DNA from 4 places in the Serratia sp. NFX21 genome. Region 1 is predicted to be linked to each of the others. Evidence: predicted binding sites of a transcription regulator. Region 1 holds the regulator's gene; each other region holds the start of a gene.
What was found. Region 1 encodes PhoB, which activates phosphate uptake and scavenging genes when phosphate is short. Its sites were predicted from a motif close to CTGTCATAAAACTGNCNNAT; they were not measured.
Positions count from the first base shown of each region.

Region 1 (3,124 bases):
ACGTTCTGCGCGCGGTGTATATGCCCCAGCGCGATGTAGTCGGCCGGCGGGAAGGCCTGGGCCGGGAAGGCGTCCAGCGTGCCAATGTAGATATCGCGCACCGAATCGGAGGTGGTGACGCCCACGGTGGTCAGGTGGCCGGTGGCAACAATCGGCAGTGGCAAGCCCAGCGCATCGCGACGCGCGCAGGCCGCTTGGTACAGCCTTTGATAATGGTCGGCGATAGCCTCTTGCAGCGCCTGCTGTTTTTGCACTCCGGAGTCGCCGGCTCGGCTGGTGAGCAGATCGCGTGGGCGCAGGAAAGGGATGGCACAAAGTACCGCACCCGGCTGACCATCGCGCTGATTCAGCACCAGAATTTGCTGTTCGGTTTCGCTCTGTGCGTTGGCAATCACGGTGGTATTCAGGCAGGAAAGCAATTCACGCGATTCATTCAAGGTTGCCACGGAGTCGTGGTTACCGCCCAGCACCACCAACTGGCAGCCGGTGCGCTGCAGATCCACCACGAATCGGTTATACAGCTCACGGGCATAACTTGGCGGCGAGCCGGTATCGAACAGGTCCCCGGCGACGATCAGCGCATCCACCTGCTGTTGTTCGATCTGTTCGATCAGCCAGCGCAGAAAAGCCTGATGTTCGGCGGCGCGGCTCTTGGTGAAAAAATACTGGCCAAGATGCCAGTCAGAGGTGTGGATCAGGCGCATGACACTCCCGGGGCGATAGAGTAATGGCAGGGATTATAAAGGGAATATGATGTTTCTGTATTATTAGAAATAATCGCTATGCTTACTGCCTATGACACCCGGTTTATTTCATGGCTATTTATTTCATAAATCTGTCACAAAACTGACGCATAATGGCGCCCGCAATCAACTGTGATCGCTAACACATTGGCAGGATTGACGATGGCAAGACGCATACTGGTGGTGGAAGACGAAGCGCCGATCCGTGAGATGGTGTGCTTTGTGTTGGAACAGAATGGTTACCAACCGTTGGAAGCTGAGGATTATGACAGCGCAGTGACGCGCCTGTCTGAGCCGTTCCCTGATTTAGTGTTGCTCGACTGGATGTTACCCGGAGGTTCCGGCATTCAGTTTATTAAACATATGAAGCGTGAAGCGATGACCCGCGATATTCCGGTGATGATGCTGACCGCACGCGGTGAAGAAGAAGACCGTGTCCGTGGGCTGGAGGTCGGGGCGGATGATTACATCACCAAACCCTTCTCGCCGAAGGAGCTGGTGGCGCGCATCAAGGCGGTAATGCGCCGTATTTCACCGATGGCGGTGGAAGAAGTGATTGAAATGCAAGGGCTGAGCCTGGATCCTTCTTCACACCGGGTGATGGCCAACGAGCAGGCGCTGGATATGGGGCCGACAGAGTTCAAATTGCTGCACTTCTTTATGACTCATCCAGAGCGTGTTTATAGCCGCGAACAGTTGCTTAATCACGTCTGGGGCACTAACGTTTATGTGGAAGACCGCACCGTTGACGTGCATATCCGTCGGCTCCGTAAGGCGTTAGAGACCAGTGGTCATGACAAAATGGTTCAAACCGTTCGGGGCACCGGCTACCGATTCTCAACGCGCTACTGATCGCGACGCGCTGGAGAATATGCCGTGCTAGAACGTCTATCCTGGAAGAGGCTGGCCCTGGAGCTGGCCCTTTTCTGCTTGCCTGCCTTGCTGCTGGGGCTGATTTTCGGTTATCTGCCCTGGTTGCTGCTGGCCTCCGTGCTGGCGGCGCTGGTATGGAATTTCTACAACCAACTCAAACTTTCCCACTGGCTGTGGGTTGATCGCAGCATGACGCCGCCCCCTGGGCGCTGGAGCTGGGAACCGCTGTTTTACGGCCTTTATCAGATGCAGCAGCGTAATCGCCGTCGGCGGCGTGAACTGGCGCTGTTGATCAAACGCTTCCGCAGCGGCGCGGAATCGCTGCCCGATGCGGTGGTGATGACTACCGTCGAAGGCAATATCTTTTGGTGTAACGGTTTGGCGCAGCATCTGCTGGGTTTCCGCTGGCCGGAAGACAATGGTCAGCACATCCTTAACCTGCTGCGTTACCCGGAGTTCAGCCACTATCTGCAACAGCAGGAGTTCACCCGGCCGTTGACGCTGCAGTTGAACAATGAGCACTACGTCGAATTCCGCGTGATGCCTTATTCCGAAGGGCAATTACTGATGGTGGCGCGTGACGTCACCCAAATGCGCCAGCTGGAAGGCGCGCGACGCAACTTCTTCGCCAACGTCAGCCACGAGCTGCGTACCCCGCTCACGGTGTTGCAGGGCTACCTGGAGATGATGAGCGACGAAGAGCTGGATGGTTCGCTGCGCGGCAAAGCGCTGGGCACCATGCAAGAGCAGACCCGGCGTATGGATGGGCTGGTCAAACAGCTGCTGACGCTGTCGCGGATTGAGGCGGCGCCTAACGTCGAGATGAACGAACGGGTCGATATCCCACTGATGTTGCGAGTGTTGCAACGCGAAGCGCAGTCGTTGAGCGGCGGCAACCATGAGATTAGCTTCCGGGTGAACGAACAGCTCAAGGTGTTCGGCAACGACGACCAACTGCGCAGTGCGGTATCAAACCTGGTGTACAACGCCGTCAATCACACGCCAAAGGGCACCAATATTGAAGTGAGCTGGCAACAGACGCCCAACGGTGCGCAGTTCCAGGTCAGTGATAATGGGCCGGGTATCGCCGCCGAGCATATTCCGCGCCTGACCGAACGTTTCTATCGCGTCGACAAGGCCCGTTCACGCCAGACCGGCGGCAGTGGGCTGGGGCTGGCGATCGTCAAGCATGCGCTCAGCCACCATGACGCGCGGCTGGAGATCCTCAGTGAGCAGGGGATTGGCACCCGATTCATCTTTACCTTGCCTAACCGGTTGATTGTACCCGCAGCTTTGTCAGAGAATGCGGTGAAAAATTAACGCGCGAGAGGCTGGTATGATCCGAATGACCCGAGGGCTGTTGCTTTGCCTGGCGCTGCTGGTGAGCCGTGGCGCGTTAGCGCAGCCGGACGGCATGCTGTCCGGCAACCTGTCGAGCGTCGGTTCCGATACGCTGGCGAATCTGATGGCGCTGTGGGCGCAGGACTTCAGCCAGCATTACCCTAACG
Region 1 covers NZ_CP183196.1:1,527,625-1,530,748, forward strand. Annotated here, with positions in the region: gene sbcD (exonuclease subunit SbcD) at 1-704, opposite strand, end outside; gene phoB (phosphate response regulator transcription factor PhoB) at 906-1,595, shown strand; gene phoR (phosphate regulon sensor histidine kinase PhoR) at 1,620-2,936, shown strand; gene ACNT1W_RS07200 (PstS family phosphate ABC transporter substrate-binding protein) at 2,953-3,124, shown strand, end outside.

Region 2 (3,124 bases), 520 kb from region 1:
CATCACTTGCAAGAGCAGGGACGAATAGGGTCGGCTTAATCAGTTACCAGGTTATTAACTTACTTAATCGCCATCGCATCACGCATGGTATAGAACAGATCCGTCTGATCGGTCAGGCCAACCACGTTGGCGGCATGTGGGCCGTAAGCTGCCACCCGCAATTGAGTCCCGGTGTGCCCCTGCGAATCTTCTTCTGAGTTGCCGTAGCTGATGGTCATCGGTGCGCCATCTTTGGTGGTCAGCGTTTGCGTCAGGCCTGGGGCCTTGGCTTCGGCGGCGATAATCTGGCTGGAATGGGCATGGTCGGCGGTGACTATCACCAGGGTGTTGCCATCTGCGCGGGCGAATGCCAGGGCTTTCTGAACCGCTTCATCCAGATCGACGGTCTCGCCAAACTGGCCGCACGGGTTGGCAGCATGATCCTGTTTGTCGATCGACGCGCCTTCAATCTGCAGGAAGAAGCCGTTTTGGTTGGTTTTCAGCAGGTCGATGGCTTTTTCAGTCATCGCCGCCAGCGTCGGGATATCCGCAGTGCGTGCCGGATTATTTTCACAGGTCACCGCAGGCTGGTCGATATTGCCGTGATAAGTGGCTTTCGGCCCTTGCCAGCGCACTGGCATATTACCGGCGGCAAACAGCCCGAGCAGGGGTTTCTGCTGGTTGGCCACGCTGACGGCGTTCAGGGCATCGAGGTTTTCGACCCACTGATAACCCAGAGCGGCTGCCTGTTCTTTTAGCGATTTTCCCTGCCATTCGCCGCTTTTTGCCAGCTGATTAAAGGATTTTGCCCCACCGCCCAGCGTGACGTCGGCGCGAGCCTTCAGCAACTGCTCACTGATGGAGCCACGGCCGCCGTTTTCCAGCGCGTTGGTGGCACATTTTTCGCTGGTTTCTTCTGGGCCGTAACATTTGCGCGAGGTGACATGGGAAATTTGCGCCGCCGGCGTGGCGTCCTGCAGTTCGGCGGTGGACACATTCCCGGTGGCTTTACCCGCCGCCTTGGCGATTTCCAGCAGTGTCGGCTGGTCTTTGCCATTGACGTCAACGCCCAGCGCGCCGTTATAGGTTTTTACACCGGTTGACCATGCGGTCGCCGAGGCGGCGGAGTCGGTGACGTAATCCGGTTTGTGGGTTTTCTTGTCCAGTGAGTAATGGGTGTATTGACCGGTCAGCGGCAGGGCATCAATGCCTTTAAAATAGCCGCCCGCCCCTTCGGCGTAGTTACGCGCCGAGGTGATTTCCGAATCACCCATGCCATCGCCGATCAATAAAATCACGTTTTTGACCGTTTTGTCAGACAAAGAAGCCTTCAACGCGGCCGTTTGATCGCCACTCAACCGGCGTGCGCCACCGGGCTCCACGATGTTGCCGCGTGCCGCACGTTCGTAAAGGCTGGCGGTATTGACCGGGGTTTCATCGGCGAAGGCGGCGGAACAGAGTAAGGCGGATAACACGGCGCCGGCGATCAAAGAAACTGGCTGCAGCATGGGAAAGCTCCTTGTCGTAATAAAAAAATATAAATAGCATCAGTTTGTTACGCAGGGAGAGTAGTGCAGAGGTGTGACACTTTTATGACGGTAATTGGGGATAAAAGGATAGCCGGGCGGCTATCCCAGGCTATCCATTATTCGCTGCGGGCGGGAATATTCAGGCCGCGTTGTACTGCCGGACGGGCCAGACCGCGCTCCAGCCATTGCCCTACCCGCGGGAAACTATCGAACTCGACCAACTCACGGGCTTCATAAAAGCCGATCAGGTTACGTACCCAGCCCAGCAATGAAATATCGGCGATGCTGTAATCCTGCCCCATGATCCAGTCACGGCCTTCAAGCCGGGTTTCCAGCACGCCGAGCAGGCGTTTGGATTCATTTTTATAGCGTTCCAGCGGACGTTTATCCTCATATTCGCGACCGGCGAATTTGTGGAAGAAGCCGACTTGACCGAACATCGGGCCCACCGCCGCCATCTGGAAAAATACCCACTGGATGGTTTCGTAGCGCAGGGCAGGATCCTGCGGCAGAAACTTGCCGCTTTTTTCCGCCAGGTACAGCAGGATAGCGCCGGATTCAAACAGCGCCAGCGGCTTACCGTCCGGGCCGTTGGGATCGATGATCGAGGGGATCTTGCCGTTCGGGTTCAGTGACAGAAATTCCGGCGTCCAGGTTTCGTTGTTGCCGATATCGATCAGGTGCGGTTCATAAGCCAGACCTATTTCTTCCAGCATGATGGAGACCTTGACACCGTTGGGCGTTGGCAATGAGTAAAGTTGTAGTCTTTCCGGGTGCTGAGCGGGCCAGCGTTTGACGATCGGAAATTGGGTTTGGTCGAGCATGACGAGTCCTCGGGTTGACGGTTTGCGTATTGAGTATTGCACCAAAACTAACCTGTTGTGAGGTTAAACCGTGAGGTCAAAATGTGCTTTCAGCGCTTTCTTCCCGGCGGCAATTAGACGAAGCATGGCAACAGGGTTCGCGTTAGGATAGGTGATATCCCTCTGACAGGAGCTTCCTATGATTGCCGTTATTTTTGAATTGCAGGCCGCCGACGGCCAGCGCGAAACCTATCTTGAATTGGCGGCCGAATTGAAGCCACTGTTGGCAGAAATTGACGGGTTTATTTCCATTGAACGCTTCCAAAGCCTGGCCGATCCGCAGCGGCTGCTGTCACTGTCTTTTTGGCGTGATGAAGCCGCAGTGCAGCAGTGGCGGAACATCGAACAGCACCGCGCCGCACAAAAGCGTGGTCGCCATGGGGTATTGGCACAGTACCGCCTGCGGGTGGCGGAGGTGGTACGGGATTATGGTCTGGATCAGCGGGATCAGGTGCCGCAGGACAGCCGCGGCTATCACGCCGATTGACATCCCCTGGGGTTTATCTTATTGATAACAGATGAACAGAAACCGTTTTGCATTCGCGCAGATTATTATCACCATTCACAGAGTGGTGGGATAGCGCGTCTGTTTTAAGCGAAACCCCGCCAGTCAGGCGGGGCAAAAGGTCCTCCGACTGGCAATATCCCCAGGAGGCACTTATGAAGAACCATCCCCCCGCCGTTTTACACTTGATGTGCGGTAAAGCCGGTTCCGGCAAGTCGACGTTGGCAAAGAACCTTTCGCAGCAACCC
Region 2 covers NZ_CP183196.1:2,045,698-2,048,821, forward strand. Annotated here, with positions in the region: gene phoA (alkaline phosphatase) at 60-1,487, opposite strand; gene ACNT1W_RS09730 (glutathione S-transferase N-terminal domain-containing protein) at 1,625-2,332, opposite strand; gene ACNT1W_RS09735 (antibiotic biosynthesis monooxygenase family protein) at 2,511-2,858, shown strand; gene ACNT1W_RS09740 (AAA family ATPase) at 3,032-3,124, shown strand, end outside.
Region 2: the regulator PhoB is predicted to act here: its motif matches at 1,559-1,578, upstream of phoA (alkaline phosphatase).

Region 3 (3,124 bases), 1.3 Mb from region 1:
TGGGTGGTGGAAACCGGCATACCGGTATAACTGGCGACACCAATCGACAAGGCTGCGGTCATCTGAGCCGACACGCCCTGAGCGTAGGTCATGCCCTTCTTACCGATCTTCTCGCCAATGGTGGTGGCTACACGCTGCCAGCCGACCATGGTGCCGAGTGACAACGCCAGAGCAACCGCGACGATAATCCAGATCGGTGCATACTCAACGGTTTGCAGCAGATCCTGACGCAGGTTTTTCAGGAAACGTTGGTCCTGGCTTGAGGTTTCCGGCAGCTTGGCAATCTTGTCTGCGGTGTCTGTTACGCACATCAGCAGGCGGCGCAGGTGGCTGCGCTGATCTACCGACAGTTGATCGTAACTTTGCAGATTGTTCAGCAACCCGGAGGCAAGCTGAATTGCCGGCATGGCGCGGGCACTGTCACAGTGGAACTCGACGGGTTTATCCGGCGAGACGTCCTCATCCGGGCTTGGCACCAACGGAGTGAGAGCGACCACGTGCGACAGGGCATCGCTGTGCTGCTCATAATATTGCTGCAGGTGGGCCACGGCATCACGAGTACGGGTGATGTCATAACCGGTTGCATTCATATTGAGCACGAAGCCGGCCGGTGCAACGCCGATCAGCACCAGCATAATCAAGCCGATACCTTTCTGGCCGTCGTTGGCGCCGTGCGAGAAGCTAACGCCGATAGCCGACAGGATCAGAGCGATACGGGTCCAGAACGGCGGCTTGCGTTTGCCGTCGACCTTTTCACGTTCAGCAGGGGTCATGTGGATACGCTGGCGTTTCTTGGTGCCACTCCAATAGCGGCGCAAGGCAAACACCATCAACCCGGCGACCATCATGCCAACCAGTGGCGAGATGAGCAATGACAGGAAAATACCAATCATTTTCGGGACGTTAAGCGCATCCACCACCGAAGTGTGGGTCATCAGTGCGTTGGTCAAACCCACACCAATAATTGCGCCAATCAGCGTATGAGAACTGGAGGCCGGCAGACCGAAATACCAGGTGCCGAGGTTCCAGATGATAGCCGCCAGCAGCATGGAAAAGACCATGGCTAATCCGTGTGCTGAACTGACGTTCAACAACAGATCTGTTGGCAACAGGTGAACAATGGCGTAAGCAACACTCAAACCACCGAGCATCACGCCAAGAAAGTTGAACAAACCAGCCATCACGACCGCAAGTTGCGAGCGCATGGCACGGGTATAAATTACTGTAGCAACCGCATTGGCCGTATCATGAAAACCATTAATGGCTTCATAAAACAACACGAACAACAATGCGAGAATTAACATCAGGCCGGTATGGAAATCCAGGCCAGCGAACAAATGCAGCATAAGCGTTACGCCAGTTTGTGGACATGAACGCCGCGCATTATCCGTGACAACCGGGCCCGGGGAAAAGGAAAATATGACGTTTTTTTGATTTGGACATGACGAAATGATGGCGATGGCATGACAAAGATATGAAATATCAGCGCGTTATGCTGCCTGGTCCGTTGTAATATTTTCTTACTATGGCGTTGTCAGCGTCATGGCTTTACAATCTGCCGCCGTAAAGTTGCCGGTTACCGGTAGCGATTCGGCGTAATATGGCGGCCTTTTGTCGCGATTGTGGTTTTTATAGAGAGGCGCAGGTGGAACAGTTTGATGTCGTGGTAATAGGTGCGGGCGCAGCGGGTATGTTTTGCGCGGCGCAGGCAGGGCAACTCGGTCGCCGGGTGCTGCTGCTCGACAACGGCAAAAAACCGGGCCGCAAAATCCTGATGTCCGGCGGCGGACGCTGTAACTTTACCAATATGTACACCGAACCGGCCGCTTACCTGTCGAATAACCCGCATTTTTGTAAATCTGCACTGGCGCGTTACACCCAGTGGGATTTTATCGATCTGATCAATCGCCACGGTATTGCCTATCACGAGAAAACGCTCGGGCAGCTGTTTTGCGACGACTCGGCGCAGCAGGTGGTCGAACTGTTGGTTAAAGAGTGCGAGCTGGGCCAGGTGACGACACGTCTGCGCAGCGAAGTGCTGGCGGTGGAAAAAACGGACGAAGGCTTCGAGCTGGTGCTGAATGGCGAGAAAGTGAGCGCTCGCTCACTTGTGGTGGCCAGCGGTGGTCTGTCAATGCCGGGGCTGGGCGCTTCCCCGTTCGGCTACAAGCTGGCGGAGCAGTTTGGCCTGAAGGTTCTGCCGACGCGCGCCGCGCTGGTGCCTTTCACGCTGCATAAACCGTTGCTGGAACACCTGCAAACCCTGTCTGGAGTCTCTGTACCGGCGGTGATCACTGCCGAAAACGGCGTTAGCTTCCGTGAGAGCCTGCTTTTCACCCACCGTGGCCTGTCCGGCCCGGCGGTATTGCAGCTTTCCAGCTACTGGCAACCCGGTGAGTTTGTAAGCGTTAACTTACTTCCTGCGCTCGATCTGGCGGGCTTCCTCAATGAGCAACGCCAGGCTCATCCGAATCAAAGCCTGAAAAACACCCTGGCGCTGCACCTGCCAAAGCGTCTGGTGGAATGTTTACAGACGCTGGGGCAATTACCAGAAGTTACCTTGAAGCAGTTGAACCCGACACAGCAGGCTGCGCTGGTCGAAACATTGCAAAATTGGCGGGTACAGCCGAACGGCACCGAAGGCTATCGCACGGCGGAAGTGACGCTCGGCGGGGTCGACACCAAAGAGTTGTCCTCCAAGACCATGGAGGCCGCCAAGGTGTCGGGCCTGTACTTTATCGGCGAAGTGGTGGATGTGACAGGGTGGCTGGGGGGCTATAACTTCCAGTGGGCCTGGAGCTCGGCCTGGGCCTGTGCCCAGGCGCTGGCAGCCGAAGACTAAGCCGCTATCTCCCGAGAGTCAGCCGCATGGCGGACGGCGTCAGGCCAAAATAGCGACGAAATTGGGTACTGAATTGCCCCGGTGAACTAAATCCGCATTGCAGCGCGATGGCGGTCAGCGTGAGCGTCGTTTGGGTCACTTGCTGCCTGGCCCGTTCCAGGCGCCGCGATAAGACGTATTGATAGGGCGGTAAACCAAAGTGTTGCCGGAAAGCACGCGAAAAATGAAAGATGCTCAGTTCGGCAATCTGCGCCATCGCCTGCAAGGTAATATTCTCCCCCA
Region 3 covers NZ_CP183196.1:184,700-187,823, reverse strand. Annotated here, with positions in the region: gene pitA (inorganic phosphate transporter PitA) at 1-1,346, opposite strand, end outside; gene ACNT1W_RS00940 (NAD(P)/FAD-dependent oxidoreductase) at 1,646-2,842, shown strand; gene ACNT1W_RS00935 (helix-turn-helix domain-containing protein) at 2,847-3,124, opposite strand, start outside.
Region 3: the regulator PhoB is predicted to act here: its motif matches at 1,352-1,371, upstream of pitA (inorganic phosphate transporter PitA).

Region 4 (3,124 bases), 2.3 Mb from region 1:
ATTTATTCCCCGCGGCTGCAACGCTGGCTAATGCCGCTGGTGCTAACCAGTCAGGCTATCCCGGTGTTTGCACTGGCCCCGCTGTTGGTGCTGTGGTTCGGTTTTGGCATGAGCGCCAAGGTGGTGATGGCCGTGCTGGTGATCTTCTTCCCGGTCACTTCAGCCTTCTTCGACGGACTGCGCCGGGTCAATAACGATTATCTCGATCTGGCCCGCACCCTGCGCGCCTCTCCCTGGGCGCAACTGCGGCACGTGCGGCTGATGGCGGCACTGCCGGCCTTTGGCTCCGGGCTACGCATGGCCGCCGCCGTCGCCCCGATCGGCGCGATCATCGGTGAATGGGTCGGCTCGGCGGAAGGTTTGGGTTACGTAATGCTGAACGCCAACGCGCGCATGCAGACCGACGTCTGTTTTGCCGCGCTGTTTATTCTGGTGCTGATGACCGTCCTGCTTTGGGTGACGGTGGACGCGCTGCTGCTACGCCTGATCGACTGGGCGCCGGAAAATGACTGATAACAAGGGATCCACAATGATTAATAAAACCCTCTGCGGACTGATGCTCTGCACCACGCTGACCGGGCAAGCTACCGCCGCAGAAAAACTGACGCTGGTGCTCGACTGGTATATCAACCCCGATCACGCGCCGATTATGGTGGCCGAGCAGATCGGTGCCTTCAAGGCCGCAGGCCTGGACGTCAAGATTGTGCCGCCTTCCGATCCGGCGCTACCACCAAGGTTGGTGGCGGCAAAACAGGCCGATCTGGCCATCACCTATCAGCCGCAGCTGCATTTCTTTGCCGATCAGGGCCTGCCGCTGGTGCGCGTGGGTACCCTGATTAATTCACCGCTCAATACCGTGATTACGCTGGATAAAAGCATTACCACCCCGGCAGGGCTGAAGGGCAAAAAAATCGGTTACTCGGTCAGCGGCATCGAACAGGCCACGCTGGCAACCATGTTCAAGCATGAACACCTCAACCCTGACGACGGTAAGTTGATCAACGTTAATTTCCAACTGACCAGCGCCCTGCTGGCAGGTCAGGTTGATGCGGTGATTGGCGGATATCGTAATATCGAAGCGCTGGAGCTAAAGTTGCAGGGCAAGGGTCCGGTGGTGTTTAACGTGGAAGACTACGGCGTGCCAGCCTACGACGAACTGATTATCGTCGCCAATCGCGACGCGGTAGGCGAGCCGAAAATCAAAAAATTCCTCACGGCGCTGAAAAAAGGCAACGATTACCTGCAGGCTCACCCACAGGAAAGCTGGCTGGCGTTCGCCAAGGCCCACCCGGAACTCAATACCGAGTTGAACAAACAGGCCTGGCAGGCCAGCCTGCCGCTGTTCGCCCGCGATCCGGCCAGGCTGGATAAAGCGCGCTATCAGGCCTATGAACAGTTCCTGTTCGACAATAAGCTGATCAAGAAAATCACCCCGGTAGAGCAGTATGCGGTGGAGTTGCCTTAAAGGGCGCGTTGGTCTGTTTCCCCTCTCCCTGACCCTCTCCCCAAGGAGAGGGCCTATTTTGCGCTCTGCTGCTCTCAGACGTGATTAGTGTCACAGTAATGTCACAAAAAACGCCAATCGCACTCTGCCGCGGCGAGGCAATGCAAACACGCATTGACCCTGGTGCTTTCAATGCGCTATACCCTTCCTCTTTCGCGCTGTGCGCGGCTCAATAGCGTTTGTCAGAGCAGTTAAGATTTTCTTTTTAATCAGACAGGGTACGGTGGATGGTTTCAGCATTAATTTCATTTGCACTTTTTTTAGCCTCAATTCTCATCTACCGGACCCGAGCCGCCGCCAACCGCTGGTGGCTGGCCGCCCTGCTGACGCTGTTGGGCAGCTATCTGATCCTTAACGTGGTGCTGATCGCCAGTAACTACTTTACCGGCGATGGCATTACCGATGCGGTGCTCTACACCCTCACCAGCAGCCTGAAGGGTGCCGGCGTTGGCAAATACCTGCTGCCGTTTATCGGCCTGCTGGCGGTGCTGGCGCTGATCTTCAGCGTGCTGACCTGGAGCCTGGTGCGGCGCAAGGCAAAAAGCAGCAGCGTGGTTTATAGCGTGCTCGCCGTGCTGCTGGCGCTGTTTTCCGTCGGCACCACCCCGGCTTTTCAGGATATCTCCCTGCTGGTCAGAAGCCAGATTAGCGGTGACACCGCCGACTTTGATACCTATTACAAAGCGCCGAAAAAGAGCATGCAGGGTAAAGCGCCGAACCTGGTGTATATCTATGCCGAAAGCCTGGAAAGAACCTATCTGGATGCAGATCTCTTCCCCGGCCTGACCGACGAACTGAACCAGCACCGCGCAAACAGTATCGATTTCAGCAATACCCAACAGCTGCCCGGCACCGGCTATACCATTGCCGGTATGGTGTCTTCGCAGTGCGGTATCCCACTGTTTGCCCCCTTTGACGGCAACGCCTCCAGCGCCGTTTCCACCTTTTATCCGGAAAACGTCTGCCTGGGTGACGTGCTGAAATCCGCCGGTTACGACAACTACTTTTATCAGGGTGCCGAACTGGCCTTCGCCGGCAAAGATACCTTCCTGAAATCGCACGGTTTTGACCATGCGTATGGCTTCAAGGAGTTGCGTGGGCAGGTCAGCGATCCGGGCTACAAAAATGACTGGGGCTGGTACGACGATACCGTGCTGGATCTGGTGTTCGACAAGTTTGTCGAGCTGTCGAAACAGGATAAAAAGTTCTCGCTGTTTGCGCTGACCGTCGACACCCATCACCCGGACGGTTTTATCTCCGCCAGTTGCAGCAAAAAGTCGTTCAGTTGGCAGAACAAAGAAAACCGCTCGCTAAGCGCGGTGGCCTGCAGCCAGCAACATATCGCGGCGCTGATCGACAAAATCAAAGCGTCCGAGTACTTCAAAAATACCGTTATCGTGGTGTCTTCGGATCACCTGGCGATGAACAACACCGCTTATGACATTCTGACCAAGCAGAAACGCCGTAATCTGTTCTTTATTATCGACGGCACCCACCCACAGACCGCGCTGCATAACGAGAAGCGCAGCACGCTGGACAACGGTGCCACGGTGTTGGACGTGATGGGCGGCGATAACTACATTGGCCTTGGGCGCAGCAGCCTGTCCAGTCCGACGCTGG
Region 4 covers NZ_CP183196.1:3,815,547-3,818,670, forward strand. Annotated here, with positions in the region: gene ACNT1W_RS17925 (ABC transporter permease) at 1-513, shown strand, start outside; gene ACNT1W_RS17930 (ABC transporter substrate-binding protein) at 530-1,465, shown strand; gene opgB (phosphatidylglycerol--membrane-oligosaccharide glycerophosphotransferase) at 1,732-3,124, shown strand, end outside.
Region 4: the regulator PhoB is predicted to act here: its motif matches at 1,553-1,572, upstream of opgB (phosphatidylglycerol--membrane-oligosaccharide glycerophosphotransferase).